4 regions of the Serratia sp. BNK-23 genome follow, and region 3 is predicted to be linked to each of the others. Evidence: riboswitches for the same ligand, from Rfam matches in the RefSeq annotation. Region 3 holds a riboswitch; each other region holds the start of a gene.
What was found. A riboswitch is a leader RNA that binds a small molecule or an ion and turns the genes downstream of it on or off. The one in region 3 is predicted to bind thiamine pyrophosphate.
Positions count from the first base shown of each region.

Region 1: linked by a shared signal. The riboswitch ahead of thiB (thiamine ABC transporter substrate binding subunit) and the one ahead of thiM (hydroxyethylthiazole kinase) in region 3 are both predicted to bind thiamine pyrophosphate.
Region 2: linked by a shared signal. The riboswitch ahead of thiC (phosphomethylpyrimidine synthase ThiC) and the one ahead of thiM (hydroxyethylthiazole kinase) in region 3 are both predicted to bind thiamine pyrophosphate.
Region 4: linked by a shared signal. The riboswitch ahead of tenA (thiaminase II) and the one ahead of thiM (hydroxyethylthiazole kinase) in region 3 are both predicted to bind thiamine pyrophosphate.

Region 1 is NZ_CP179900.1:4,231,525-4,238,997, forward strand. It holds gene sgrR (HTH-type transcriptional regulator SgrR) at 1-1,292, shown strand, start outside; TPP riboswitch at 1,330-1,448, shown strand; gene thiB (thiamine ABC transporter substrate binding subunit) at 1,506-2,492, shown strand; gene thiP (thiamine/thiamine pyrophosphate ABC transporter permease ThiP) at 2,468-4,075, shown strand; gene thiQ (thiamine ABC transporter ATP-binding protein ThiQ) at 4,062-4,766, shown strand; gene ivbL (ilvB operon leader peptide IvbL) at 4,855-4,968, shown strand; gene ilvB (acetolactate synthase large subunit) at 5,080-6,774, shown strand; gene ilvN (acetolactate synthase small subunit) at 6,778-7,071, shown strand; gene ACMGF9_RS20200 (DedA family protein) at 7,100-7,473, opposite strand, start outside.
Region 2 is NZ_CP179900.1:4,686,561-4,694,033, reverse strand. It holds gene ACMGF9_RS22335 (helix-turn-helix domain-containing protein) at 1-144, opposite strand, end outside; gene thiH (2-iminoacetate synthase ThiH) at 874-2,007, opposite strand; gene ACMGF9_RS22325 (thiazole synthase) at 2,007-2,786, opposite strand; gene thiS (sulfur carrier protein ThiS) at 2,788-2,988, opposite strand; gene ACMGF9_RS22315 (HesA/MoeB/ThiF family protein) at 2,985-3,734, opposite strand; gene thiE (thiamine phosphate synthase) at 3,727-4,377, opposite strand; gene thiC (phosphomethylpyrimidine synthase ThiC) at 4,370-6,313, opposite strand; TPP riboswitch at 6,428-6,552, opposite strand; gene ACMGF9_RS22300 (Rsd/AlgQ family anti-sigma factor) at 6,592-7,095, opposite strand; gene nudC (NAD(+) diphosphatase) at 7,197-7,473, shown strand, end outside.
Region 3 is NZ_CP179900.1:1,125,895-1,133,367, reverse strand. It holds gene gutM (transcriptional regulator GutM) at 1-154, shown strand, start outside; gene srlR (glucitol operon DNA-binding transcriptional repressor SrlR) at 238-1,011, shown strand; gene gutQ (arabinose-5-phosphate isomerase GutQ) at 1,004-1,975, shown strand; gene ACMGF9_RS05340 (inhibitor of vertebrate lysozyme family protein) at 2,015-2,473, opposite strand; gene thiD (bifunctional hydroxymethylpyrimidine kinase/phosphomethylpyrimidine kinase) at 2,558-3,358, opposite strand; gene thiM (hydroxyethylthiazole kinase) at 3,358-4,149, opposite strand; TPP riboswitch at 4,185-4,281, opposite strand; gene ACMGF9_RS05325 (TetR/AcrR family transcriptional regulator) at 4,373-4,987, opposite strand; gene ACMGF9_RS05320 (YtcA family lipoprotein) at 5,205-5,468, shown strand; gene mdtN (multidrug transporter subunit MdtN) at 5,479-6,516, shown strand; gene ACMGF9_RS05310 (FUSC family protein) at 6,521-7,473, shown strand, end outside.
Region 4 is NZ_CP179900.1:1,704,285-1,711,757, forward strand. It holds gene ACMGF9_RS08005 (transporter substrate-binding domain-containing protein) at 1-456, shown strand, start outside; gene ACMGF9_RS08010 (ABC transporter substrate-binding protein) at 457-1,392, opposite strand; gene ACMGF9_RS08015 (ABC transporter permease) at 1,428-2,195, opposite strand; gene ACMGF9_RS08020 (ABC transporter ATP-binding protein) at 2,192-2,932, opposite strand; gene tenA (thiaminase II) at 2,929-3,612, opposite strand; TPP riboswitch at 3,675-3,777, opposite strand; gene ACMGF9_RS08030 (LLM class flavin-dependent oxidoreductase) at 3,928-4,950, shown strand; gene ACMGF9_RS08035 (SDR family NAD(P)-dependent oxidoreductase) at 4,964-5,698, shown strand; gene ACMGF9_RS08040 (GlxA family transcriptional regulator) at 5,824-6,798, shown strand; gene gap (type I glyceraldehyde-3-phosphate dehydrogenase) at 6,877-7,473, shown strand, end outside.

The DNA of each region.
Region 1 (7,473 bases), 2.0 Mb from region 3:
TGCTCTACTACCGGCAGTTGTACAACCTGCTGCCCGGCTCGGCGCTGCGGCGTTCGGAAACCCATCTGGCGCGCCAGATCTTCAACGGTCTGACGCGCATAAATGAGGAAAACGGGGAACTGGAGTCCGATCTGTCTCACCATTGGCAGGCGTTGACGCCACTGCACTGGCGATTTTACCTGCGCCCGGCGATCCATTTTCATCACGGCCGCGAGCTGGAGATGGCGGACGTCATTACTTCTCTTTCGCGTCTGACCTCGCAACCGCTGTTCTCGCATATCGAGAGCGTCACCTCGCCGACGCCATTCGTGATTGACGTGCATCTGCGCAGCCCCGACCACTGGCTGCCCTGGCTGCTGGGCAGCGTGCACGCCATGATCCTGCCGCGCGAATGGCGCGAACTACCAGATTTCGCCCGCCATCCGATCGGCACCGGCCCCTATCGCGTAGTGCGCAATCTCCCCAGCCAGATGAAGATCCACGCCTTCGACGACTATTTTGGCTACCGGGCGCTGATCGACGAGGTGAATATCTGGGTGCTGCCGGAGTTCTCCGAAGAACTGGTGCATTCCGGCGTACAGCTGCAGGGCGATGAAACCGGCAACAACGAACTGGAAAGCCGGCTGGAAGAGGGCTGCTATTTCCTGCTGTTCGACCGGCGCTCCCCGCTGGCCGCCGATCCCGCCATTCGCAGCTGGCTGTGCGAATTGATCAATCCCATTTCGCTGCTGAGCCACGCCGGGCCGCTCTACCAACGCTACTGGTCGCCGGCGTACGGCCTGCTGCCCCGTTGGCACCACAACCGCGCGCTGGCGCAGCAGCCCAAACCGGCGGGGCTGACCGAACTGACGATGACCCACTTCAATGAGCATTCGGAGTTTCACGCCATCCGTCAGGCGATCGAGCCGCTGCTGGCGCAGCACGGCATCCGCCTGATCGTGCAAAGCGTGGATTACGCCACCTGGCACCAGGGCGACGCGCGCAGCGATCTGTGGCTTGGCAGCGCCAACTTCTATCTGCCGCTGGAGTTTTCGCTGTTCGCCACGCTGTACGAACTGCCGCTGATGCAGCATTGCATGAACGAAGATCTGGCGCAGGACGCGGCGCTGTGGCGCGCCAACCGTCTGCCGCTGGCGGAGTTCTGCCAGCGTCTGGTCAGCAACCACCAGCTGCATCCGCTGTTCCACCACTGGCTGCAGCTGCACGGCCAGCGCAGCATGCGCGGCGTGCGGATGAACACCCTCGGCTGGTTCGACTTCAAGTCCGCCTGGTTTGCCCCGCCGGAGACATAAGCGCCTTTCGCCCAAGTCGGTTAATCTTTACAATAGCGCCGTCTCAACGGGGTGCGGAGAGCCGGGCCGCGTAATAAGCCTGATTTTCCGCTGAGAGCACACCCGTCGAACCTGATCCGGTCAATACCGGCGGAGGGATTTGAGCCCAGCGAACCGGCGACGCCGCCTCGCCCCCTCAGATGCCCTTGCCCCCTTATTTTTCAGGAGTGCAACGTGGTCAAAAAATATCTGCCCTGCTTATTGCTGCTGTGCGCCGCGCCGGCGTTCGCCAAGCCGACGCTGACGGTTTACACCTACGATTCCTTCGCCGCCGACTGGGGCCCTGGCCCGGCGGTGAAAAAAGCCTTCGAGGCCGAATGCGACTGTGAACTGAAGTTCGTGGCGCTGGAAGACGGCGTCTCGTTGCTGAACCGCCTGCGCATGGAGGGCAAGAACAGCGCCGCCGACGTGGTGCTGGGGCTGGACAACAACCTGCTGCAGGCGGCGCAGCAAACCGGCCTGTTCGCGCCGAGCGGCGTCGATACCGCCAGGCTGACGGTGCCGGGCGGCTGGCAGGACGCGACCTTCGTGCCTTACGACTACGGGTACTTCGCCTTCGTCTACAACAAAGAAAAACTGAAGAACCCGCCGAAAAGCCTGCAGGAGCTGGTCAGCGGCGACCGCAACTGGAAAGTGATCTACGAAGATCCGCGCACCAGCACGCCGGGGCTCGGCCTGCTGCTGTGGATGCAAAAAGTGTATGGCGACAAGGCGCCGGCCGCCTGGCAGCAGTTGGCGAAGAAGACCGTCACCGTCACCAAAGGCTGGAGCGAAGCCTACGGCCTGTTCCTGAAAGGCGAAGGCGATCTGGTGCTCAGCTATACCACCTCTCCCGCCTACCACCTGATCGAAGAGAAAAAAGACCTTTACGCCGCCGCCACGTTCAGCGAAGGCCACTACCTGCAGGTGGAAGTGGCCGGCAAGCTGAAAGCCGCCAAACAGCCTGAGCTGGCCGAGCGTTTCATGCGGTTCATGGTGACGCCGGCATTCCAGAACACCATCCCGACCGGCAACTGGATGTACCCGGTGATCAACACCCCGCTGCCCGTCGGCTTTGAGCAGATGAACGTGCCGCAGACCGCGCTGCAATACAGCGCCGAAGAGGTGGCCACACAACGCGGCGGTTGGATCCGGGCATGGCAAACCGCCGTCAGCCGCTGATCCCCCGCTGGCTCTGGCCGGGGCTGCTGGCCGCCGGCCTGATCCTGCTCATCGCCGCGCTGGCGCTGGGGTCACTGTGGCGTCACGCGCCGGACAGCGACTGGCGCAGCCTGTGGCAGGACAGTTACCTGTGGCACGTGGTGCGCTTCACCTTCCTGCAGGCGCTGCTGTCGGCGCTGATTTCGGTGCTGCCCGCCATTCTGCTGGCGCGCGCGCTCTATCGCCGCCGTTTCCCCGGCCGGCAGTTGTTGCTGCGGCTGTGCGCCATGACGCTGGTGCTGCCGGTGCTGGTAGCGGTATTCGGCCTGCTCAGCGTCTATGGGCGCCAGGGCTGGCTGGCGACGCTGTGCGGCTGGCTGGGCGTCGAGTATGGTTTCTCGCCCTACGGTCTGCAGGGCATTCTGCTGGCGCACCTGTTCTTTAATCTACCGCTGGCCACCCGCCTGTTGCTGCAGGCGCTGGAGAACATTCCGGTAGAGCAGCGCCAGCTGGCCGCCCAACTGGGCATGAGCGGCTGGCAGCAGTTCCGCTTCGTCGAATGGCCGGCGCTGCGCCGCCAAATCCTGCCGAGCGGCGCGCTGATCTTCATGCTGTGCTTCGCCAGCTTCGCCACCGTACTGTCGCTGGGCGGCGGGCCGCAGGCCACCACCATTGAACTGGCGATCTACCAGGCGCTGAGTTACGACTACGATCTGGGGCGTGCCGCCATGCTGGCGCTGATCCAGCTGGGCTGTTGTCTCGGGCTGGTGTTGATCAGTCAGCGCCTGAGCCAGGCATTGCCGGTGGGGCATACCCACGCCCAGCGCTGGCGCAATCCGGATGACAGCCTGTGGCGACGCGTCGGCGATTTTCTGCTGATCGCCGCCGCACTGTTGCTGCTGCTGCCGCCTCTGCTGGCGGTGATCGCCGACGGCGCCAATCAGGCCATGGTCAGCGTGCTGCGCCAGCCGGTGCTGTGGCAGGCGCTGTTCACGTCGCTGCGCATCGCCCTCGGCGCAGGGCTGCTGTGCGTGGCGCTCACGATGATGCTGCTGTGGAGCAGCCGTGAGCTAAAACTGCGGCAACAGCTGCGCGGCGGCCAGGCGCTGGAGCTCAGCGGCATGGTGATCCTGGCGATGCCGGGCATCGTGCTGGCCACCGGCTTCTTCCTGCTGCTGAGCGATACCGTGGGGTTGCCGCAGTCGCCCTATGCGCTAGTGATCCTCACCAATGCGCTGATGGCGGTGCCCTATGCGCTGAAGGTATTGGAGAACCCAATGCGCGACCTCGCCGAACGTTACAACCCGCTGTGCCTGTCGCTGGATATCCGCGGCTGGCGACGGCTGCGGCTGATTGAGCTGCGCGCCCTGCGCCGCCCGCTGGCACAGGCGCTGGCCTTCGCCTGCGTGCTGTCGATCGGCGACTTCGGCGTGGTCGCCTTGTTTGGCAACGAGCATTTCCGTACCCTGCCTTTTTACCTGTATCAGCAGATTGGCGCCTACCGCAGCAACGACGGGGCGGTGACCGCGCTGCTGTTGCTGCTGCTGTGCTTCCTGTTGTTTACCCTGATTGAACGCTTACCGGGCCGCCATGCTGACGCTTGAAAAACTGACCTACCTGTATGACCACCTGCCGATGCGCTTTGATCTGCGCATCCAGCCGGGCGAGCGCGTCGCGGTGCTCGGCCCCAGCGGCGCCGGTAAAAGCACCTTGCTGAGCCTGATCGCCGGTTTTCTGCCGGCGGCCAGCGGCCGGCTGCTGCTGAACGGCGAAGACCACACCGCCACGCCGCCGGCCAAGCGGCCGGTGTCGATGCTGTTTCAGGAAAACAACCTGTTCGCGCACCTGACGGTGGCGCAGAACATCGGGTTGGGGTTGGATCCCGGTCTGCGCTTGACTGCGCAGCAGCGTCAACAGCGAGAACACATCGCCCGTCAGGTCGGCCTGGAAGAGCATCTGGAGCGCCTGCCGTCGCAACTTTCCGGCGGCCAGCGTCAGCGCGCCGCGCTGGCGCGCTGTTTGATTCGCCAACGGCCGATCCTGCTGCTCGACGAACCCTTCTCGGCGCTCGATCCGGCGCTGCGCAACGAGATGTTGCAACTGCTGCAGACGGTATGCGAACAGCGCAACCTGACGCTGCTGATGGTGTCGCACAACCTCGACGACGCCGCACGCATCGCACCGCGCACGCTGCTGGTGGTCGACGGCCGCATCTATTACGATGGCCCGACGCAGGCCCTGCTGGACGGCAGCGCGCCCGAAGCGCGCGTGCTGGGCATTTCGGGCAAAGCGTGATCTGACGCGCGTTTTTTATGCTGCGCCAATAAACCTGTTGTGCGAATTTTGCGCCTGTGTTTTTATAAAAACCTGACTTTTTTTACTGATGATAAGGTTCCCTGTGATCGCATCCTCGCTGACTTCGACCCTACTAGTTACCGCGCTACCAGCCGCGGTGGTCGTCGTGCGTGTGGTGGTGGTCGTCGGCAATGCGCCGTAGGGTCCGAATCAACGCATCGATTCCCAAACCCCGCCGGCGCAAACCGGGCGGGGTTTCTTGTTTTAGCACCCTGCCCAGCAAAGCTCACCGGCCTTGAGAAAGGACAGGAACATGGCAACTTCGGGCACGCCTCAACCGGGCACCAGCTTCACCGGCGCACAATTGATCGTTCATCTGCTGGAGCGTCAGGGCATCACCACCGTCGCCGGCATTCCCGGCGGCGCCGCGCTGCCGCTGTATGACGCGCTGAGCCAAAGCACCCGCATTCACCACGTGCTGGCGCGCCACGAACAGGGCGCGGGCTTTATGGCGCAAGGCATGGCGCGCGCCAGCGGCAAGGCGGCGGTGTGCATCGCCTCCAGCGGGCCGGGCGCCACCAACCTGGTCACCGCCATCGCCGACGCCAAACTCGACTCCATTCCGCTGGTGTGCATCACCGGTCAGGTGCCCTCCTCGATGATCGGCACCGACGCCTTCCAGGAAGTGGACACCTACGGCATTTCCATCCCGATCACCAAGCACAACCATCTGGTGCGCGATATCCGCGAACTGCCGCAGGTGATTGGCGACGCCTTCCGCATCGCCGAGTCCGGCCGCCCCGGCCCGGTCTGGATCGATGTGCCGAAAGATGTGCAAACCGCCACCATCACGCTGGAAGAGCTGCCGCCGATCGCCGTGCCGGACGCCGCTCCGAGCTTCGATCCGGCGCTGGTTTCGCAGGCCGCCGCGATGATCAACCGGGCAAAGCGCCCGATCCTCTATCTGGGCGGCGGCATCATCTGCGCCGACGCCCACCGGCAAGCGGTGGAACTGGCCGAACGCGCCGGTCTGCCCACCACCATGACGCTGATGGCGCTGGGCGCGATGCCGGTGGAACACCCGCTGTCGCTGGGCATGCTGGGCATGCACGCGGCGCGCAGCACCAACTTCATTCTGCAGGAAGCCGATCTGCTGATCGTGCTGGGCGCGCGCTTCGACGATCGGGCAATCGGCAAAACCGAGCAGTTCTGCCCTAACGCCGCCATCATTCATGTGGATATCGACCGCGCCGAGCTGGGCAAGGTCAAACAGGCCAACGTGGCGATCCATGCCGACGTCGGCCAGGTGCTGCAACAGCTGCTGCCGCAGATCGACACGCAGCCGCGCAGCGAATGGCTGAACACCGTCAATGACCTGAAGCGCGAATTCCCGTTCAACATGCCGAACGCCGACGATCCGCTGAGCCATTACGGCCTGGTGCTGGCCGCCGCGCGCTGCGTGGACGACAGCGCTATTATCACCACCGACGTAGGCCAGCATCAGATGTGGGTGGCGCAAGCCTATCCGCTGAGCCGGCCTCGCCAGTGGCTGACGTCGGGCGGCCTGGGCACCATGGGCTTCGGTCTGCCGGCGGCGATCGGCGCGGCGCTGGCGGAGCCCAAGCGCAAAGTGCTGTGCTTCTCCGGCGACGGCAGCCTGATGATGAACATTCAGGAAATGGCCACCGCGGTCGAGCACGATCTGGACGTGAAAATCATTTTGATGAACAACCAGGCGCTGGGGCTGGTGCACCAGCAGCAAACCCTGTTCTACCAACAGCGCATCTTCGCCGCCGCCTATCCGAAGCGCACCGACTTCCTGAAGATCGCCGCCGGATTCGGGTTGGATACCTGCGATCTGAACGCCGCGGAAGATCCGCAGGCGGCGCTGGCCGAGGCGATCCAACGCCCGGGCCCCTGCCTGATCCACGCGCTGATCGATATCAACGAAAAAGTATTCCCGATGGTGCCGCCGGGCGCCGCCAACATCGACATGATTGGAGAATAAGCCATGCTGCAACCACAAGATAAACCCCAGGTGATCCTGGAGCTGGCGGTGCGCAACCATCCCGGCGTGATGTCGCACGTTTGCGGGCTGTTCGCCCGCCGCGCGTTCAACGTCGAAGGCATTTTGTGCCTGCCATTGAAAGACGGCCAGCAAAGCCGCATTTGGCTATTGGTCGCCGACGATCAGCGGCTGGAGCAGATGATAAGCCAGGTGGAAAAGCTGGAGGATGTGCTGCAGGTGAAGCGCCACAGCGAAGACGTGCGGGTATTTGAACAGCTGGAAGCGTTCTTCCAGTAAGGCGAACGGGGGCTTTCGCCCCCTTTTGTCATTGCCCGGACAACACCTGCCACAGCAGGTGGCGATACACCGGCATCAGAGGCTGCTGGCTCAGCGCATAACCGGCCGCCAGTGCCGCCAGCCAACTCAATCCGCACACCACGCGCAGCCGCAGCGGTGTCAGCCAACGGCTCAGCCGATCGGCGCTGCGCTTGCCCTCGCGCCACCAGCGCCAGCTCAACCATACCGCCAGCCAGACCAGCAGCGCCGCCGCAAGCAGCAGCCACTTGAACATCGCGCTGTCGGCGCCGGCGGGAATATCGATCGCCACGCCCGCCAGAATGCCGGGGAAGAAATAGACCGGCGGCCAGGTCAGGCAACCGATGATGTTCGGCAGCGCGAACTTGTACGGCGGCAGATCGA
Region 2 (7,473 bases), 1.6 Mb from region 3:
CCTTTTGCCATCCAGCTTCTGTTTGGCGCTGTTGTACTGAAGGTTCAGTATGTTGGCCATCGTGGAGGCATGTTTTCTGTCGCCAACTCCTTTCAGAGTGAGCAACGCGCTGATTGCATCGATGTAATTTGGCGTTTTCTTCATGACAACCTTGGCTTTTTTGATGTTAACCGCGAGCGTTGGAAAACCTGCGTGAGGACCCGTGCTGGATTATAGATGAAGCCTCGGTTATTGCGGTGATATCAGTTTGATTTTCCTTGGCAAACTCAAAACACACTCGATGACAAATAAAAAAACACTCAAAAGACATTCACATTTAGCCGTTTATGTGGTTAATTAGCGCACATACTGTGTGATTCGCGTCCTGGGGGGGTGCCAGTCTCACAAAATAAACCGCCTGCTCTTGTCCGTAAGCAGGGAGCAGGCGGCAAAAAGATCCGCGGCCGACACCAGGGCCATTGGCAGCACCGGGGATGGCTACTCGAACCTCTCTTCGTCGCTGTACCTTCTTTTTTTCCTCTTTCCCCACTTTTCTGCCGCAACAGCGTCCTATGAGTCTCACCGCTGAGTGAGTGCCGAGCACCGTTATGCCACAGTCCTTTAGCCGACAAGGCACCTGCCCGTACACCCTTACAGGCCGCGATACGCCATATGCGCGTTGCTGCGGAGAGGGCCCGGAGTCGCGCAAGAGCGTCTGTGCGCGATCCGGGATGGGATAAGGCGGGGCCATCGAGAGGGAGACGGCCCCGGCCGCCGCCGGGTCTGGCGGCCGGCAAGGTCACTATAGCCGGCGGGCCTGCCGGCGCCAGCACCACCGTTCGGCATTGCGCGGCCGCTCCAGCGTTTTCTTCACGCGGCGGTAAACGTTGCCGCTTATTGCGCGCCGCGTCCCAGATAACCGTCCCAGTCTTTCCACACCGGCTGCAGCCCGGCGTTGCTGATGGCCTCGGCGACCTGCTGCGGCGTGCGGCCGTCGTGCGGCTCGAACTGTTCCAGCTCAGGCGGCACGTCATCGGCATAGCCGCCGGGCTGCGTCTTGGATCCGGCGCTGACGCTGTTGATCGCCACCGGGATCATATGATCGCGGAAGTACGGCGACTCACGCGTAGACAGCGACAGCTCAACGTCCGGCGCGAACAGCCGGAAGGCGCAGATCAGTTGCACCAGCTGAGGCTCGCTCATGATCGACGCCGGTTCAATGCCGCCGGCGCAGGGGCGCAGGCGCGGGAACGAGATCGAGTAGCGGCTCTGCCAGTAGGTTTGCTGCAGGTAAAACAGATGTTCCGCCAGCAGGTAGCAGTCGGTGCGCCAACTGTTGGACAGGCCGATCAACGCACCGATGCCGATCTTGTCGATCCCGGCGCGCCCCAGGCGATCCGGCGTGGCCAGGCGCCAATGGAAATCCTGCTTCTGGCCGCGCAGGTGATGCTGCAGATAGGTGGCCGGATGGTAGGTTTCCTGGTACACCAGCACGCCGTCCAGGCCCAGCGTTTTCAGTTCGGCGTATTCCTCCTGCGCCAACGGCTGCACTTCCATCATCAGCGAGCTGAAGTGTCGGCGGATCGCCGGGATGTGCTGGCGGAAATAGTCCATGCCGACCTTGGTCTGATGCTCGCCGGTGACCAGCAACAGATGTTCGAACCCCAGCGCCTGGATGGCTGCGCACTCGCGGGCGATCTCCGCCGCATCCAGCGTTTTGCGCTTGATGCGGTTGCTCATCGAAAAGCCGCAGTAGGTGCAGTCGTTGGCGCACAGGTTGGACAGATACAGCGGCACATAGAAGCTGACGACGTTGCCGAATCGCTGACGGGTCAGCTGCTGCGCGCGCTGCGCCAGCGGTTCCAGATACGGCGCGGCGGCGGGGGAGATCAGCGCCATAAAGTCGTCGCGCGTCAGCTTGTCGGCGTTCAACGCGCGTTCCACGTCGCGCGCGGTTTTGCCGTTGATGCGCAGCGTAATGTCGTCCCAATCCAGCTGTTGCCAGCGGCTACTGAAATCGTCGGCCATCACTGTGCCTCCTCTGGCTGGCTGAGGAAGGCGGTCAGCGGGCTAGAGGCGACCGCACCGCGCTGGCTCGGGCCCAATCCGGCGCTGCGCGCCAATTCGCCGGCCTCCAGCGCCAGGCGAAACGCCCGCGCCATTTGCACCGGGTCGCGCGCCACGGCGATGGCGGTGTTCACCAGCACCGCGTCGGCGCCCAGCTCCATCGCTTCCAGCGCATGGCTTGGCGCGCCGATGCCGGCGTCGACCACCACCGGCACCTTGGCCTGTTCGATGATGATCTCGAGGAAGTCGCGGGTGCGCAGACCGCGGTTGGAACCGATAGGGGCGCCGAGCGGCATCACCGCCGCGCAGCCCGCCTCTTCCAGCCGTTTGCACAGCACCGGATCGGCGCCGCAGTAGGGCAGCACCACAAAACCGTCTTTCACCAGCGTTTCCGCCGCCTTCAGCGTTTCTATCGGATCCGGCAGCAGGTATTTCACATCGGGGTGGATCTCCAGCTTCACCCAGTGGGTGCCGAGCGCTTCACGCGCCAGCCGGGCGGCGAATACCGCTTCGGCGGCCGTTTTGGCGCCGGAGGTATTGGGCAACAGCCTGACGCCCAACTGTTGCAGCGGCGCCAAAATGGCGTCGTTGCCGCCGCGCAGATCGACGCGCTTCATGGCCATGGTCACCAGCTGTGAGCCGGAGGCCGCCAGCGCCTCCAACATCAGCGCCGGGGTGGCGAACTTGCCGGTGCCGGTGAACAGGCGCGAGGTAAAAGTGGTATCGGCGATTTTCAGCATGTCAGCCTCCGGCGATCGCTTGAAACAGCAAAATGTCGTCACCGTCCTGCACCTGATGGTCGGCCCAGTCGGCGCGCGGGATGATGGTTTGGTTGATCGCCAGCGCGGTACCCGGCTGGTGGCGTTCCAGCTGGGCCAGCAGGGCGGCGACGCTGAGCGGCTGCGGCAGCTCCAGCGGTTGGTCGTTTAAACGGATCTTCATGCCGCGCCTCCGCATACCGGGCAGGCACGGGCCTGGCTCAGTTGCAGCGTGCTCCAGCTCTGCTGCTTGCCGTCGAACAGCCGCAGTTTACCGCTGAGGGAAGAAGGCATGCCGGCCAGCATCTTGATGGCCTCCAGCGCTTGCAGAGTGCCGATCACGCCCACCACCGGGCCGAGTACCCCGGCGGTGCGGCAGTTGCGCTGCGGCTCTTCCTGCTCCGGGTACAGGCAGGCGTAGCAGCCGTGCGCATAGGGCGGCTCGAGCACCAGCAGCTGGCCGCTGAAGCCGACCGCGCTGCCGCTGATCAGCGGCTTGGCGGCGGCGATGCAGGCGGCATTGACCTCATGGCGGGTCGCCATATTGTCGCAGCAGTCCAGCACCAGATCGGCGCGGGCGACCGCGTCGCGCAGCGCTTGCCCTTGCAGCCGCTGCGCCAGCGGGATGGATTCCACCAACGGGTTCAGCGCCTGCAGGTGGCGTTGCGCCAGCGCCGCCTTGCCGGTGGCGGTATCGGCGCTGCGGTAGAGGATTTGCCGTTGCAGGTTGGTGACGTGCAGCTGGTCGTCGTCGGCCAGCAGCAGCGTGCCGACGCCGGCGGCGGCCAGATACAGCGAAGCCGGGGAACCGAGCCCACCTAAACCGACGATCAGCACCGTGGCGCGCTTGAGTCTCTCCTGGCCTTCCGGGCCGACGTCCTCCAGCAGCAGCTGGCGGCTGTAGCGCAGGAATTCCTGATCGTTAAGCATCGTTCGGATCCTCGCCTTCGATCAGCCGCAGCAGCTCGGTCGTCGCCGCGCGCCAGTCCGGTGCCTGGGTGATGGCGCTGACCACCGCCACGCTGCCGACGCCGCACGCCAGCACCGCCGGCACGCGATCGATACTGATCCCGCCGATCGCCACCGTCGGGTAATCCGCCAAACCGGCGATGTGGCGTTTCAACTCCGCCAGCCCCTGTGGCGCCGAAGGCATGTCTTTGGTCTGAGTGGGGAAGATGTGCCCCAACGCGATGTAGGACGGTTTCACCGCCAGCGCGCGCGCCAGTTCGGCGTCGTCATGGGTGGAGACCCCCAGCCGCAGCCCGGCGCGGTGAATGGCCGCCAGATCGGTGGTATCGAGATCTTCCTGGCCCAGATGTACGCCGTAGGCGCCGTGCTTGATCGCCAGCCGCCAGTAGTCGTTGATGAACAGCCGCGCCTGATAACGCCGGCCCAGCGCGATGGCGGCAGCGATATCCTCTTCGACCTGCTCGTCAGGCAAGTCCTTGATGCGCAACTGGATGGTGGTGACGCCGGCCTCCAGCAGGCGAGCGATCCATTCCACGCTGTCGACGACCGGGTAGAGCCCCAGTTTGTAGGGCGTCGCCGGGAAGGGCGTCGTGATATCAGTCATTGCTGGTCTCCTCCTGCAAATTGCCGGCGCTGTGATACAGCTCGCTGCCGCGGGCGCGGAACTCGGCGGACATTTTCTCCATACCGGTCAGCTGCACCTCGATCGGTTTGGCGGCCTCTTGGGCGGCGGCGTAGTCGCGCACCTCTTGTGAAATCTTCATCGAGCAGAATTTTGGTCCGCACATCGAGCAGAAGTGGGCGATCTTGCCGGATTCCTGCGGCAGGGTTTCGTCGTGATAGGCGCGCGCGGTGGCCGGATCGAGCGCCAGATTGAACTGATCTTCCCAGCGGAATTCGAAACGCGCCTTGGACATGGCGTTATCGCGGATCTGCGCGCCCGGATGGCCTTTGGCCAGATCGGCGGCGTGAGCGGCGATCTTGTAGGTGATCAGGCCCTGTTTGACGTCCTCTTTGTTCGGCAGGCCGAGGTGTTCTTTCGGCGTGACGTAACACAGCATGGCGCAGCCGAACCAGCCGATCATCGCCGCGCCGATGCCGGAGGTGAAATGGTCATAGCCCGGGGCGATGTCGGTGGTCAGCGGACCGAGGGTGTAGAACGGCGCTTCGTGGCAGTGTTCCAGCTCTTCGGTCATGTTGCGGCGGATCATCTGCATCGGCACGTGGCCCGGGCCCTCGATCATCACCTGCACGTCGTATTCCCAGGCGATTTTGGTCAGCTCGCCCAGCGTATGCAGTTCGGCGAACTGGGCTTCGTCGTTGGCGTCCTGAATCGAGCCGGGGCGCAGGCCGTCGCCGAGCGACAGCGAGACATCGTAGGCGGCGCAGATCTCGCAGATTTCACGGAAGTGCTGATAGAGGAAGTTTTCCTGATGGTGCGACAGACACCATTTGGCCATGATCGAGCCGCCGCGCGACACGATGCCGGTCAGGCGTTTGGCGGTCATCGGCACGTAGCGCAGCAGCACGCCGGCGTGGATGGTGAAGTAGTCGACCCCTTGTTCCGCCTGTTCCAGCAGCGTATCGCGGAACATCTCCCAGGTGAGGTTTTCCGCCACGCCGTTGACCTTCTCCAGCGCCTGATAAATAGGCACCGTACCGATGGGCACCGGGCTGTTGCGCAGGATCCATTCGCGGGTTTCGTGAATATAGCGGCCGGTGGAGAGATCCATCACGGTGTCTGCGCCCCAGCGGGTGGACCACACCAGTTTCTCCACTTCTTCTTCGATCGACGACGTGACCGCCGAGTTGCCGATATTGGCGTTCACCTTCACCAGGAAATTGCGGCCGATGATCATCGGCTCCGCCTCCGGGTGGTTGATATTGGCGGGAATGATAGCGCGGCCGGCGGCCACTTCCTGGCGCACGAACTCCGGCGTGATGTTGTCCGGCAGGTTGGCGCCCCAGCCCTGGCCCGGATGCTGGTGGCGCAGCACCTCGCCGCGAATGCGTTCGCGCCCCATGTTTTCACGGATGGCGATGAATTCCATCTCCGGGGTGACGATGCCGGCGCGGGCGTAGTGCAACTGGGTTACGCACTTGCCCGGCAGCGCTTTGCGCGGCAGCGGCAGGTGTTCGAAACGCAGGTGATCGAGACCTTCGTCCGCCAGCCGCTGCTGGGTGAAGCCGGAGCTGGCGCCGCTCAGGGTGGCGGTATCGCCGCGTGCGTCGATCCAGCCGGCGCGCAGCTTGGCCAGGCCGGCGTGCACGTCGAGCTCGGCCTGTGGATCGCCGTACGGGCCGGCGGTGTCATACACCGGGATCGCCTCGTTCTGTTCATACTGCGGGTTATCTTTGCTGCCGCCGACCAGGGTCGGGCTGAGCTGAATTTCACGCATCGGCACCTGGATATCGCGGCGCGAACCCTGCAGGTAGATGCGGCGTGAGTTTGGGAAAGCCATGCCTTGCAGGGTGTCGATAAACTGCTGGGCGGCTTCGCGTTGCGCTTTACGGGCGCGCGGTGGATTAACGTTAGACATAGCAAGTTCCTACCAGTGTGTTGGGTTGGGAAAGTTGCTTGTCTGGAGCTCGGAGGGAGTAATGATGGTGGCCGATAAGGCAGGGCGCCCGCAAGGGGAAGGCCGTGTCTGTGGCGATAGATTACTCTTGTTCCCTTCGCGGGTATTAACCCGATCAGGTTCCGCGGATCCCGAATTAACGGTCTCAGCCTGGCTGATTCGATGAACAAATCAGGCGCTAGGCACTCCGACAAGATGCCCCCCAGTATAGGAGGGATAAGAAAAAAAACTATAAAATTTTAACGCGCCGGATCCAGCGCCTGGTCCGGCAGCGGTTGCTGCGTGGCTTCCGCTTCCAGCAGGATCAGCTTATCTTCCAGCGCAAAGCGCGCCGCCAGCGTTTCGCCGATATCCGACAAGGCCTGATGGAATTCCAGACAAACCTCCTGATCGATATCCACTTCGGTATAGCGATCGTGGAACGCCATGATCTGTTCGGTATTGGCCCATAGCTTGGGGTAGATGTTCACCGCCAGCGACATTTTCGGACTGGCTGCGCCTTCCACTTGTTTGATAATTCTGTCATAGATATGAAAATGCCCTGCGGAGAGGTAATCCACCAGGTTATGGCAAAAGTTCTCCAGCGCTTTTTCATTCAGCGGCGTATGCTTTTCTTTATTCGGTTTGAGGCCTACCAGCGTGCAGTAGGCGACCAGCAACTGCTTGCGGGCCTGAAGCCATTGATCAACTAATTCATTACTACCGCCAACGCGCTGAGTCAGCCTTTCCAAACGGTTGAGCATGTTTGACTCCGTGTAAGTAACAAAAGTAACCGGTAAGTTATTAAAATGTAACAAAGCCGATTTGTAGAGTGCCAGTGAAGCTGAGGTTGTGCAACAACGATATGGAACTTGCATTAACGGGCAATGAAAACGGCTGGTGGATCGTCAGCCATGAAAGCAAACTTTGGTTACCGAACGGTGAATTGCCGTCGGGGACCGCCGCCGCCCTCGGGCTGCAGGGCCACATGGCGCGCACCATCGGTGAGTGGGAGGGCGCGCCGGTCTGGCTGGTGCGCCAGGCGATGCCGCGGGAGATGGGGTCGGTGCGTCAGTTGTTGGATCAGGATCGTGGTCTGTTCCAGCTGGCCGGGCGCGGCGTGCAGTTGGCGGATTTCTACC
Region 3 (7,473 bases):
CCTGTTGCTGCGCGGCCTGACCGTTTTCGCCCGGCCCCGCCCGCTGCCTCATTTGCACGGTTTGCATCAGCGGGATTTGCGCCCAGATGTGATCTTCCCCGAGGATCGCGCATGCCAGTCTGCACTATCGTTAGCGATTGAACCCAAATCGTGATATTTTCACATTAAAAGACATTACCTTTCATAGTGAATTATTCAGCGAGGGGAAATGCCCAACTCTTGTGAACGGGAATCGCGATGAAACCAAAGCAGCGGCAGTCCGCTATCCTTGAATATCTGCAGCGGCATGGCAAAACGGCAGTGGACGCCCTGGCCGAGCATTTCTCCACTACCGGCACCACCATCCGCAAGGATCTCACCCTGCTGGAAGAAGAAGGCGAGGTGATCCGCACCTACGGCGGCGTGGTGCTCAGCCGCGACGACGGCGATCAGCCGATCGACCGCAAAACCCATATCAACACCGAGAAAAAACGCCAGATCGCCAGCGCCGCCGTGGCGCTGATCGCCGACGGCGACTCGCTGATCTTCGACGCCGGCAGCACGGTGCTGCAGATGGTGCCGCACCTGGCACAGTTCAACAACATCACGGTGATGACCAACAGCCTGACCATCGTCAACGCGCTGGTGGAGCTGGACAACGATCAGACCATCCTGATGCCCGGCGGCACCTACCGCAAAAAATCGGCCTCGTTCCACGGCAGCCTGGCGGAATCGGCGTTTCAGCAATTCAGCTTCGACAAGCTGTTTATCGGCGCGGACGGCGTCGATCTCAACGCCGGCGTCACCACCTTCAACGAAGTGCACAACGTCAGCAAGGCGATGTGCGAAGCCGCCAGCCGCATTATTCTGTTGGTAGACTCCTCGAAATTCGGCCGCAAGAGCCCGAACGTGGTGTGCGAGCTCAGCGCCGTCGATACGCTGATCACCGACCGAGACATCAATCCCGATTACCTCGCCGCCCTGCAGGCGAAAGGCATCAATATTATTCTGGTAGGAGACCCCGATGAGTAACGCCAACGCCCTGCTCGCCTTTGCCCGCGAAACGCTGGAGATCGAGCTGACCGAAGCGCAGCGCCTGCTGGCACGCCTAGATGACAACTTCGTCTGCGCCTGCGAGCTGCTGCTGAACTGCCGCGGCAAAGCGGTGATTTCCGGCATCGGCAAGTCCGGCCATATCGGCAAGAAGATCGCCGCGTCGCTGGCCAGCACCGGCACGCCGTCGTTCTTCGTGCATCCGGCGGAGGCGCTGCACGGCGATCTCGGCATGATCGGCGCCGACGACGTGGTGGTGTTCATCTCCTATTCCGGCCGCGCCAAAGAGCTGGATCTGATCCTGCCGCTGCTGGCGGAGAACGGCATTCCGGTGATCGCCATCACCGGCGGCAAAGAGTCGCCGCTGGCGCTGGCCGCCGCCTGCGTGCTGGATATCGGCGTTGAGCGCGAAGCCTGCCCGATGGGGCTGGCGCCGACCTCCAGCGCGGTCAACACCCTGATGATGGGCGACGCCCTGGCGATGGCGCTGATGCGCCAGCGCGGTTTCAATGCGGAAGACTTCGCCCGCTCGCACCCGGGCGGCAGCCTGGGGGCGCGCCTGTTGAACCGCGTGCATCACCTGATGCGCACCGGCGATCGCCTGCCGCGCGTGAGCGAAAGCGCCAACGTGATGGAAGCGATGCTGGAACTGAGCCGCACCGGGCTCGGGTTGGTGGCGGTGTGCGACGCGCAGCAGCGGGTAGTGGGCGTATTTACCGACGGCGACCTGCGCCGCTGGCTGGTGAAGGGCAACAGCCTGCAGGATCCGCTCAGCCCGGCGATCACCCGCCCCGGCTATCGGCTGCCGGAGCAGTGGCGCGCCGGCGAAGCGCTGGAAGCGCTGCACGAACAGCACATCAGCGCGGCCCCGGTGGTCAACATGGACGGCGTGCTGGTGGGGGCGCTCAACCTGCACGATCTGCATCAGGCCGGCATCGGCTGATCAACGCCGGGGGCGGCATCGTCAGCGCCCCCGGTCAGATCATTTCCAGTCGGGATTGTTCTCGAACTGCTGCTTAAGCAGCGCTTTCATGTCGTCATCCGGCTTGCCGAGCCACTGGTACTTGGCGTATTTCTTCGGATGATCGACGGCTTCCGGCCGATCTTCCACTTCCACCCGCACGCCCCAGGCCTGGGATTTGTCCGCGCTGAACGCCACGATCAAAAAGTTGTTGCCGCAGTCGTGCGGCTTGCACAGGTTGCCGACCAGATACTCTTTGCCCTTCCAGCTCAAGTTTTGCGCCGGCGTAGAGGTGCCGACGCCCTTGCGCGCCCAGCCCGGCATCCGCGCCTGGCCTTTGACCATGTTTTGCCAACTGGCCTGATACCCCGGCTGCTGAATCAAATCCGACGTGGTGACGATCTGCTGGGCAAAGCTGCCCGCGCTGAAGCTGAGCAGTGCGCCGAAGAGGGCGCAACGCAGCGCCTGGTGTCCCGTCATAGTCCTTCTCCCTAGGTTAAATCAGGTTTCGCCCATAAAACCGGGCCTGAACTAGTCAGACCACGGTTGCGGCAAAAAGTTGGCTCACCACCAGGCGTGAAAATGATGCACCGGCCCAATGCCGTGCCCCACTTCCAGCGTATCCGCCTGTTGCAGCGCTTGTTGCAGGTAGTCCTTGGCGGCGGCCACCGTGGCCGCCCAGTCGGCATGGCGCGGGCGCAGCGCCGCCAGTGCAGCCGAGAGCGTGCAACCGGTGCCGTGGGTATGGCGGGTGGCGACGCGCGGCGCGGTAAAACGCTGCTCGCCTTCGGCGGTAAACAGCCAGTCCGGGCTCTCGCTTTCGCTCAGGTGGCCGCCCTTCATCAGCACCGCCCGGCAGCCCATCGCCAGCAGCGCCCGCCCCTGCTCGCGCATCTGCGCTTCATCTTCCGCCGGCGCGCACGCCAGCAGCGCCGCCGCTTCCGGCAGGTTCGGCGTAATGATCGACACCAGCGGCAACAGCTCGCGCCGGATAGACTCTACCGCCTCCGGCGCCAACAGCGGATCGCCGCTTTTCGCCAGCATCACGGTATCCAGCACCACAAATTCCGGCCGGTAATGGCGCAGACGTTCGGCCACCGCCTGCACGATGTCGGCATTGGCCAGCATGCCGATCTTGACGCTGTCGATGCGCACGTCGCTGAACACCGAGTCCAGCTGCGCGGCGACGAACGCCGGATCGATGTAATACACCGACTGCACGCCGCGGGTATTCTGCGCTACCAGCGCGGTGATCACCGAAGTGCCGTAGGCGCCAAGCGCCGAGAAAGCTTTCAGATCGGCCTGAATGCCGGCGCCGCCGCTGGGATCGGTGCCGGCGATGGTCAGCGCGTTAATACGTTTCATCACAGATCCTCCCCGCGCAGTTGATACAGGGCGTCGAGGAACGCCGGCGTAAAGCTGCCCGGCCCGGCGGCCTGCCTGGCCGCGAGGCCGCCGCAGTGTGACATCACCCGACAGGCGGTCGCCACGTTGTCCAGGCGATCGCCCGGCAGGGCGCAAAACGCCGCCGCCACCGCCGACAGCGCGCAGCCGGTGCCCACCACCCGCGTCATCAGCGGGGAGCCGCCTTCGATCGCCCAGTCGCGTTGGCCGTCGGTGACGTAATCCACCGCGCCGGTGACCGCCACCACCGCGCCGCTGCGCCGCGCCAGCTCACGCGCGGCGGGCAATGCCGCCAAGGAATCGTCGCCGCTGTCCACGCCGCGGCCGCTGGCCAGCAACCCGTTGAGCGCCATGATTTCCGAGGCGTTGCCGCGTATCGCCGCCGGTTGCTCGTCCAGCAGCTGTTTAGCGAAGGCGGTGCGGTAGGAGAGCGCGCCGACCGCCACCGGATCCAGCGTCCAGGGCTTGCCGGCCTGATTGGCGGCGGCCACCGCCGCCCGCATCGATTCGGCGCGCAGCGCATTGAGGGTGCCGACGTTGATCAGCAGGCCGTCGGCCAGCGCGCTGAACTGCGCCGCCTCTTGCGGCTCCACCACCATCGCCGGGGAGGCGCCGAGCGCCAGCAGCACGTTGGCAGTCAGCGATTGCACCACTTCGTTGGTCAGGCAGTGGATCAGCGGAGGCCGCTGTTGGAATTGGGTCAGGCAGGCCGCGGCGCGGGCGCCGGGTAGTGCATCAGGTCGAGCGATCATATTCCTCCCAACCGGCGTTCAAGAAGGCGGCGCCGGTTGAGCGGCCGTGACTTCCCTACGCTGGCATTATCCAGATCAGGTAATACGGGTATTTCTCAGCCTTCACGCAGAAGGGCACCCCGAGTCATGAAAATCAATAGGTTGTGATCAACGTTGCGTTAATCCCTGCAGGGGATCATGCCAGCGGCGGCGCGGACAAACAAGCGATTAAATTGGCTCGCGCCTAAGCGATGCTTCCCTCTTTTCCCGCCAGATACAGGCTCAGCACGCCGGGCAGCTCCGCCAGGGTAAACGCCACGTTCTGCGGCGCCGTTTTGAAGATGTGGTGCAAGGTGCCGGCCACCAGGCTTTGCAACAGCCGGGTTTGCTGCAGGAGCTCCGCTTCGGCGGTCTCGGGGCGGCGCAGCTGCAGCACTCGGGCGATCAGCGCCAGGAAGCTGGACTTTTCATCCGGCAGGTTCATTTCCCGCATCACCGGCAGGTAGTCGGCGTGCTCGCGCAGGTACTGCGCATAGGGAGAAAACAGTCGCTGGATCACCTCTTCAGCGGAGAGGCGCCGCCACTCGTCGTCGCTGGCCAACGCCATGTCGCGCACCAGCGCCTCGATCGATTCGGTGTGCCGATCCGCCAGCGCCTTGATCACCGCGTGGCGATCGGGAAAAAAGTGATACATCGAGCCGATGGAGGTTTTGGCGTGCTTGGCGAGCCGCTGCATGCTGAGCGCCGCCAGCCCGTCCTGCGCCACGATCGCCGCCGCCGAATCCAGAATGGTTTGTACGCGTTGCCGCCCTCTTTCCTGCTGCGGCTCCCGCCCGGTGATGTGTTCGTCGATTTGCATATTCGTTTCTGCCCGCTGTCATCAACGCATTATACCCATTTGCCGCCGCGAAGGCAGGGTGACACAAAAAACTAGATTAACTCCTCTAGTTTAGAGTAGAGTATTTATTCTAGTTTCTCCTTGCGCAAGCGTGGGGAAGACAAACAGTGACCTCACTCACTGAAAAAGAGTCATTCCATTCGGCCCGTCGACCAAGCCAATCGCCAGAGAAAGCCCTATGCCCGACAAAAAACTGCTTATCACCTGCCTGACCGCGCTGCTGCTCACCGGGTGCTCACCGGCACCGTCCATGGTGGTGTTCGGCGCTTCGTTCCCCGACTGGCTGTTTTGCCTGTGCGGCGGCGTGGCGGGCATGGTGGCGATCCACCTGCTGCTGCGCACCCCGGAAAAACGCGCCTGGCTGGCGCCGCAGCTGCTGACGTATCCGGCGCTGACCGCGCTGATCGCCATGCTGACCTGGTTACTGGTTTTCCCCCACTGAGACTGACGCCATGACCCAACCACAAACCTCCAACAAGCGCAGACTGCTGGTGCTTACCATCCTGGCGTTGACGCTCATCGTGGCCGCCGTCGTCGTCTGGCGGGTGGAAAACGCCCCCACTACCGACGATGCCTACGCCTATGCCGACACCATCGACGTAGTGCCGGAGGTGAACGGCCGCATCGTCGAGATGCCGATCCGCGACAACCAGGAAGTGCGGCAAGGCGATCTGCTGTTCCGCATCGATCCGCGCCCTTACCAGGACGCGCTGGCGGCCAGCGAAGCGCGCCTGATCACGCTGAATGAACAGATCAAACTGACGCAGCGTTCGGTCAACGCGCAGCAGTACAACGCCGAATCGATGAACGCCATCGTCAAACGCTCGCAGGCGCTGGTGGCGCAGGCGACCGACACCCTCAACCGCCGGCAGAAGCTGCTCGGCAAGAACTACGTTTCGGCGGAAGAAGTGGAAACCGCCCGCACCTCCCAGCGCTCGGCGCAGGCGGAACTGCAGGCCGCATTGCTGCAGGCGAAACAGGCGGAAGCCGCCGTCAGCGGCGTCGAAGCCCTGGTCGCGCAGCGCGCCGAAGTGCAGGCCGACATCGCCATCGCCAAGCTGAATCTGGAATTTACCGAGGTGCGAGCGCCGTTCGACGGCCGCATCGCCTCCCTGAAAACCACCGTCGGCCAATATGCCTCCAGCGCCAAACCGGTGTTCACGCTGATCGACACCCGCCACTGGTACGTGGTCGCCAACTTCCGCGAAACCGACCTGAAAGGCGTGCATCCCGGCGTGCCGGCCACGCTGTATTTAATGAGCGACGCCGGCCAGACCTTCAGCGGCAAGGTAGAGTCGGTCAGCTACGGCGTGCAGCCCGACGACGGCGGCAGCGTGCTGGGCGGGCTGCCCAACGTGTCGCGCAACATCAACTGGGTGCACGTTTCTCAGCGCTTCCCGGTCAAGATCGCGGTAGAGGCTCCCAACCCGGCGCTGTTCCGCGTGGGCGCTTCGGCGGTGGCCAAGCTGAACCTGCGCCATGAAGAATAAAACGATGTCTCGCGGCTGGCTGTCCCGGTTGATCGACGAGCTGCGCCCTTCGGACAGCCGCATAAACCTGGTGATCCGCGCCCTGCTCTCCAGCGCGATCGCCATCGTGATCTCGCAGACGCTGCAGGTACCGTGGCTGGCGCTGTCGCTGATCGCGGTCTTCTTTATCACGCAGTCCAATATCGTGATCACCCGCGCGATCGGTATCCTGTTTTTCGTCAGCTCCACGCTGGCGATCGGCGCCGCTATTCTGGTGCTGAAGTTCACCTACGACTACCCGATGCTGCGCATCTTGCTCTCCAGCGCGCTGTTTTTCCTCAGCGTGTTCCTGATGCGGGTGACCAAGGTTGGGGTGCTGTTCTTCCTGATGGCGCTGGTGGTGATCTACACGCAAAGCTTTGTCGATCTCACTCCGCAGGCGGAAGTGGTGATACGACTGGTGCTGTGGGTATGGGTGGCGATCAACTACGCCATCCTGCTCACCCTGATCGTTAATACCCTGCTGCTGCCGGCCGAACCGCTGAAACAGCTAAAGGGTCGGATGAACGCGGTGTTGGACGAAACCCGCGCTATGTTGACCAACGGCGGCGAGACGCGCGATCTGAGCGCCATCTCCCAGCACGCCACCGAGCTGCATAAGCTGCTGCGCTTTTCGGTGATGCGCAGCGATCGCTGCCGCGCCAACGAGCCCGGTTATCTGGCGCTGATCACCCTGGTGTTGCAGCTCAATATCCTGGCCTACCAGCTGCCGCCGGCTTTCGGCGCGGCCGCGCGTCAATTGGCGCAAGAGATAGATGCCGCCTGCCGCGCACTGCAAACCGCGATAAGCCACGAAAGCGCACTGCGATTTTCCGTCGCGATCGCCGGCAGCGACGATCCGCAGGTGCCGGCGCCGCTCAATGAAATGGCCAGCCTCCTGCAGGTCTACGCCAACCGCAGCGACTACGCCGACGCCCT
Region 4 (7,473 bases), 580 kb from region 3:
GAACCCTACGTGATCATCGAGGGGACTTATCTGGTGGCGAACGACGCGCCTTACTCTGAGGTGGCGCAGCTCGACCGGCCGGAGGTGCGCATCGCGGTCGGGCAGGGGGCGGCGTACGATCTGTTTTTATCACGCACGCTGCAGCAGGCGCAATTGGTGCGGGCGGCAACCTCCGCCGAGGCGATCGCGCTGTTTTTCGAACGGGGGCTGGAGGCGGCGGCCGGCGTGCGTCAACCGCTGTTGGCCGCCGCGGCCGCCCATCCCGGCTACCGAGTGCTGGACGGACATTTTACCGCCATCCGCCAGGCGATGGCGGTGCCGCGGCAAAACACGCAGGGCGCCGCCTACGTGAACGCGTTTATCGAACGCTGCAAGGCCAATGGGCTGGTGAAGGCGGCCCTGCAGCGCAGCGGCCAGGGCGAGGTGACGGTGGCGCCGCCGGCCGCCTCGGCGTGATCAGTTCAGCTCCACCGCGTACTGGTCTACCGGGGTGGTTTTCTTGATCAGCTTATTGTCGAACAGGAACTGTTCGTAAGCCTGGTAGCGGGCCCGATCCAACTTGGCCGGATCGCGGGCGAACAGCGGCAGGCTGGCTTGCCACGCCTGTTTGTTCAGCTCGGTATTCAGCTCCGGGTGCGCCTTGGCGAACGCCAACCAGGTGTCCTGCGGGTGCGCGTGCAGGTAGTCGCTGCCTTGCTTCAGCGCGACGAGGAATTTGCGGATTTTCGGCTCGTTCACCGCATCGCGGTTGGCGACGATGATCAGCTCGTCGTAGGCCGGCACGCCGTAATCTTCGACGTTGAACACCACCGGTTCTTTACCCTGCAGCTTGAGCTCCAGCGCTTCGATGTTGCGGTAGCCGCCGATCACCGCATCGACCTGGCCCGCCAGCAGGGCGCTGGTCAGCTGGAAGTTGACGTTGATGAGCTTGATATCCTGCGGTTTGAGATGCTCGTGTTCGACCATGGTGGCCAGCGTCGCCTGTTCGATGCCGCTGACCGAGTAACCCACCGTTTTGCCTTTGAGATCCGCCGGCGAGGTGATGTTTTTATCCAGCGCGATCACCGTGTTCAGCGGCGTGTTGATCAGCGTGCCGACGCGCATCAGCGGCAGGCCCTGATCGGCGAAGAAGTGCAGCTGCGGCTGATAGGTGATGGCGAGGTCGGCCTGTTTGGCGGCCACCAGCCGCGGCGGCAGCGCCGGATCGGACGGCGGCACGATCTTGACGTCCAGCCCTGCGGCCTTGAAGGCGCCGATCTGCTCGGCCACCATAATCGGCGCATGATCGGGGTTGATGTACCAGTCGAGCACCAGCGTCAGCTTGTCGGCCGCGCCGGCCTGGCCGGTGAGGGCGGCGCCGAGCAGCAGCCCGCAGACGGTTTGTTTGATCATGGTCGTTCCTTTATCCCTGGTTATGGTTGCAATCATCAGTCGTTTTCCGGCGCCCAGGCGATCAGGCGCCGCAGCAGCGCATCCACCGCGGCCCACAGCAGCACGGTCATCAGCACCAAAATAAACAGTGCGGCGAAGCAGACGTCGGTCTGCATGCGCGCATTGGCGTTCAGCATCACATAGCCCAGCCCTTCGGCCGAGCCGACCCATTCGCCGATGATGGCGCCGATGGGCGCGACGGCGGCGGCCATGCGCAGGCCGGAGCCGAAGGCCGGCAGCGCCGCCATTAGCCGCACGTGCCGCAGCTGCGCCCAGCGCGAAGCGCGCATCGTGCGCGCCAGATCGAGATAGTCGTTGTTGACCCGGCGCAGCCCGTCAAAAAAGGCCGACACCACCGGGAAGAAGATCACCAGCACCGCCATCGCCACCTTGGCGCTCATGCCGAAGCCGAACCACAGCACCAGCAGCGGGGCCAGGGCGAACACCGGTATCGCCTGGCTGGTGAGCACCAGCGGCATCAGCCAGCGCTGCAGGCGCGGCGAGAAAATCATGCACAGCGCCAGCGCCGCGCCGAGCAACACGCCGAGCACCAGCCCGCTGACGATCTCCGAAGCGGTGACCAGCGTGTGCCAGGCGAGATAGCCGCGCCCGTCCCACAGCGCCTGCGCTACTGCGCCCGGCGTGGGCAGCAGAAAGGCCGGGATGCCGCTTTGCGCCGCCAGCCACCACAGCAGCAGCAGGCCGACGAATACCGTCAGCCCGCGCCGCAGGCGGGTGAGTCCACGCTCTTGGGCACTATTCATTGTGCTGCCCTCACCAGCTGCTGCAGCAGCTCGGCCTGGCTTTTCAGCAGGTCGGCGTCATCCGGCGCGCGCGGCGGTAGCCCGCTGATGCGATGAGTATCGTCGAGGCCCAGCGGCCAGGGCGACAGCACCAGCAGCCGGTGGCTCAGGCGGCAGGCTTCCATCGGATCGTGGGTGATCAACAGCACGGTATTTTGCGCCAGCAGCTCGGCGGCCAGGCTCTGGATCTCGGCGCGGGTAATGGCGTCCAGCGCGGAAAAGGGTTCGTCCATCAGCACGATCGGCTGGCGTTCGTAGAGCGTGCGGGCGATGGCGGCGCGCTGGCGCATGCCGCCGGACAGCGAGGCTGGCAGGCTGCGGCCATGCGCGGCCAGGCCCACGCGCTCCAGCAGGTGCGCCGCCCAAACCCGATCCGGCGTTTCGCCGCGCAGCCGCGAACCGAGGGCGACGTTCTCTTCGATGGTCAGCCACGGGTAAAGCAGATCTTTTTGCCCCATGTAGGCGATGCGCCCGGCGATCGGCAGGCCGTCGCTGCCGGTCACCGAACCAGAGCTGGCATGCGCCAGGCCGGCGATGATCTTCAGCAGGCTGGTTTTGCCGGCGCCGCTGGCGCCGAGCAGGGCGACGAAGCTGCCGCCGGCGATGTCGAAGCTCAGCCGGTCGAAGACGATGTGCTGACCGAAACGCAGGCTGAGATCCCGCACCTGGATACCGGGCGGGAGAAGCGGAGAGGTCATGAGGCGTTCAGCCCCATCTGCCAAAATGCCGACTCCAGTTGGGTGGCGGTGGTGAAAATCTGCGCCAGCTCGGTAAAGCGGCTTTGTGCGCCGCGCTGGTGGCCGACGGTTTCCAGCAGTTCAATGGCGGCGCGCACGCCGGCCAGATAGCCCTCGTCGCCGTAGTTGCGGATCCAGGAGGCGTAAGGATTGCCCTCCATTTGGGTGGCGGGATCGTGCAGCAGCCGCAGGCCGATTTCGGCATAGCCGGCCACGCAGGGCAGCAGACCGGCCAACAGATCGAGGGCGTCGCCGGCATGGCCGATATCCAGCACGTAGCGGGTGTAGTTCATGGTCTCCGCCGCTTCCGGCTGGGCGGCGATCTGCGCTTCGCTTAGCCCCCATTCGGCGCAGTAGGCCACGTGCAGCGGCAGCTCGGCGACGATGCCGTTGAGCGAGGCGGTGGCGGCGCGCATCTCCGGCAGGGTGCGCAGCTTGCTGACCAGCAGCGCGTAGGCGCGGGCGAAGTGCAGCAGGAACAGATAGTCCTGGGTCAGGTAACGGCGAAAAGCGCGTTCAGGCAAGGTGCCGGCGGCCAGCTGCTGCAGAAACGGGTGATCGACGTAGTCCTGCCAGTGGCTGCCGGCATGGTGGCGCAACCGGCCGTAAAGACCGCTTTCGAACAGGGTGGTGATGGACATGGGACCTCCTTGAGTCAGTGGAGATCCGGGCACGCTGAGGTATGAACAGGCAACGGGTGATTGCGTTGTTGCCTAACCGTCCCTTCGCTGGCATGACCCAGATCAGGTTCAAAGGGTTCGGCTTGCGCCATCTCAGCCCGTAACAGGACACCCCTCGGAGCTGCCTGTTATACGACATTTGTTTTTTGATTACAATCGCCGGGCGGCGCGGCGGCAATCGGTTCGTTTAGTGCGATCGGGGGCGATTTTGCTGGCGCAAGGCGCGCGGTTTTTGTCACTGTAGGCCGATGATTTTGCCTTTGAGGACGATGCCCGATGAAAAAGATTGGTTTTCTCTCGTTTGGCCACTGGACGCCTTCCGCCCAGTCCGGCACCCGTTCCGCAGCGGATGCGCTGCTGCAGTCCATCGATCTGGCGGTTGCCGCCGAAGATCTGGGGGCGGACGGCGCCTATTTTCGCGTGCACCACTTCGCGCGTCAGCTGGGATCGCCGTTCCCGCTGCTGGCCGCCATCGGCGCCAAAACCCAACGTATCGAGATCGGCACCGGCGTGATCGACATGCGCTATGAAAATCCGCTGTACATGGTGGAGGACGCCGGCGCGGCGGATCTGATTGCCGGCGGGCGGCTGCAGCTCGGCATCAGCCGCGGCTCGCCGGAGCAGGTGATCGACGGCTGGCGCTATTTCGGTTACGCCCCGGCCGAGGGCGAAACCGACGCTGACATGGCCCGCCGCCATACCGAAGTGTTCCTGGAAGCGCTGCGCGGCGAAGGGTTCGCCGAACCCAATCCGCAGCCGATGTTCCCCAATCCGCCTGGGCTGCTGCGGCCGGAGCCGTTTTCCGCCGGGCTGCGCGATCGCATATGGTGGGGCGCCGGTTCGAACGCCACCGCCGTCTGGGCGGCGAAGCTGGGCATGAACCTGCAAAGCTCGACGCTCAAGAATGACGAGACCGGCGAACCCTTCCATATCCAGCAGGCCAAGCAGATCCGCGCCTATCGCGCCGCCTGGCAAGAGGCCGGCCATGCGCGCGAGCCGCGGGTTTCCGTGAGCCGCAGCATCTTCGCGCTGGTGGATCAGCGGGATCGCAATTACTTCGGCGGCAGCGGCAAAGAGGGCGATCAGCTGGGATATATCGACGCGCAGACCCGGGCGATCTTCGGCCGCAGCTATGCCGCTGAGCCGGACGCGCTGATCGAGCAGCTGGCGCAGGACGAGGCCATCGCCGAAGCGGATACGCTGCTGCTGACCGTGCCTAACCAGCTGGGCGTGGATTATAACGCCCACGTTATCGAATCGATTTTAACCCATGTCGCGCCGGCGCTCGGCTGGCGCTAAACGGAGGAGTGGCATGTCACGCATTTTCATTACCGGTTCGGTCGACGGGCTGGGGCGCGCCGCCGCGCAAACGCTGTTGGAGGAAGGGCATCAGGTGATCCTGCATGCGCGCGCGCCCGGCCGTCTGGAGGCGGTGCGCGATCTGCTGGATCAAGGCGCGCAGGCGGTGATTGGCGACCTGTCCGAGGTGCAGCAGATCCGGCAGGTCGCCGAGCAGGTGAATCGTCTTGGCCGCCCGAATGCGGTGATCCACAACGCCGGCATGTTCACCGGGCCGCAGGTGATGCCGGTGAACGTGATGGCCCCCTATCTGCTGACGGCCCTGATCGAACGCCCCGATCGCATCGTCTACCTGAGTAGCAGCATGCACTTTGACGGCGTAGCGGAACTGAACGGCGTGGACTGGCTTGGCGGCGCAGCCGGCTCCTATTCGGACAGCAAGCTGTTCGTCACCGCGCTGGCCGCCGCCGTGGCGCGCCTGTGGCCCGGCGTTATCAGCAGCGCGGTCGATCCCGGCTGGGTGCCGACCAAAATGGGCGGCGCGGATGCGCCCGACGATCTGGCGCTGGGACACGTGACGCAGGCGTGGCTGGTGAGCAGCGATGAACCGCAGGCACTGATTTCCGGCGGCTATTGGCACCACCAGCAGCGGTTTGAACCTCACGCGGCGGTGCACGATGAGGCGTTTCAAACGGCGCTGCTGGCGCAATTGGCGCGCGCCGGCGGGGTGAACCTGCCGCAGGCCTGATGGCCGTTCCTTCCTGGCCCGTCGGTGATTATCGGCGGGCTTTTTATACCCGCAGGGTGAACCGACGGGGCTTTTCTTATACAGTGGGCACCTGGCCTGTTTTGATTGTTATTTATATTATTGCCATGCACTCATTCCTGATTATCGTCCCTGAAGGGGGCATGCTGTTCGAAGCGGCGGGCATCGCCGATATCCTGATGCAGGCCAATCGCCTGAGCCCTGCCGAGACGCCGCTGTATCAGATCGCGGTCGCCACCACGCAATCTCACCGGGTGGTGCACGGTCTGTCCGGGCTGAGCCTGTTGGCCGATCATCGCCTGGCGGATCTCGATCCGGCCCTGCCGCGCGATACCGTGATCGTCGCCGGCAAGGGGGCGACCGAAGAAGAGGGCGCCCTGGTCGCCGATTGGCTGCGCCGCGCGGCGCCGCAGGCGCGCCGTATCGCTTCCGTTTGCGGTGGCGCACTGCTGCTGGCCGAAGCCGGGTTGCTGGACGGGCGGCGGGCGACCACCCACTGGCGGCTGGCGGAAACGCTGCAGGCGCGCTTCCCGCGGGTGCAGGTCGAAAACGGCCCAATCTACGTGCAGGACGGGCCGATCTGGACCTCCGGCGGCGTCAGCTCCGGCTTCGATCTGACGCTGGCGCTGGTGGAGGACGACTACGGCTTCGTGCAGGCGCGCGAAGTGGCACAGGACCTGGTGATGTTTCTGCGCCGCCCCGGCGGGCAGGCGCAGTTCAGCCGCTATCCGCTCAACCAGGCCAAATCGCCGGGGCCGATCCGTGACCTGCAATCCTGGATCCTGGAAAACCTCGCCGACGATCTCAGCGTCGATCGGTTGGCCGAGCGCGTGGCGATGAGCCCGCGCAACTTTACCCGGGTGTTCACCCGCGAGACGGGCATTTCTCCCGCCAAATTCGTTGAAGAGGGGCGGTTGCATACCGCCAGGCAGCGCCTCGAACAGAGCGCGGAAGGTATCGAGCAGATTGCCCTGGCCACCGGCTTCGGCAACGGCCTTAACCTGCGGCGGGTGTTTGAGCGCAAACTGCAGCTGACCCCGAGCGAATACCGCGAACGCTTTCATGCGCGCAATTTGGCGTAAATTGATTGGTAAACGTCATTTACGCCGCTTCTGGTCGGCGCTAGATTTTAGGCAAAGTCCACAAATGAGGAGTGCATCATGGTGAGAGTAGGCATTAACGGCTTCGGCAGGATCGGGCGCAACGTGCTGCGCGCGGCGCTGGGGCGCAGCGATTTTGAAGTGGTGGCGATCAACGATCTGACCGACAGCAAGACGCTGGCGCACCTGCTGAAATACGACACGCTTTCCGGCACGCTGGCGGCCAGGGTGGAAGCCGGCGACAACCAGCTGCTGCTGGACGGCCGGCCGATTCAGGTGTTTTCGCAGCGCGATCCCGCCGAAATCCCCTGGAGCAGCGTGGGCGTGGACGTGGTGATCGAAGCGACGGGCTTCTTTACCGATAAAGCCAAGGCGGAAGTGCACATCACGCACGGCGGCGCCAAGCGGGTGATTATCTCAGCGCCGGCCAAGAATGACGACATCACGCTGGTGATGGGGGTTAACGATCACCTCTACGATCCGGCGCTGCATAAGGTGGTCAGCAACGGCAGCTGCACCACCAACGGGCTGGCGCCCGCCGCGCAGGTATTGCATCAGGCGTTCGGCATCGAATACGGCTTGATGAATACCACGCATGCCTATACCAACAGCCAGGCGCTGCACGATCAGCCGGAAAAAGATCTGCGCGGCGCGCGG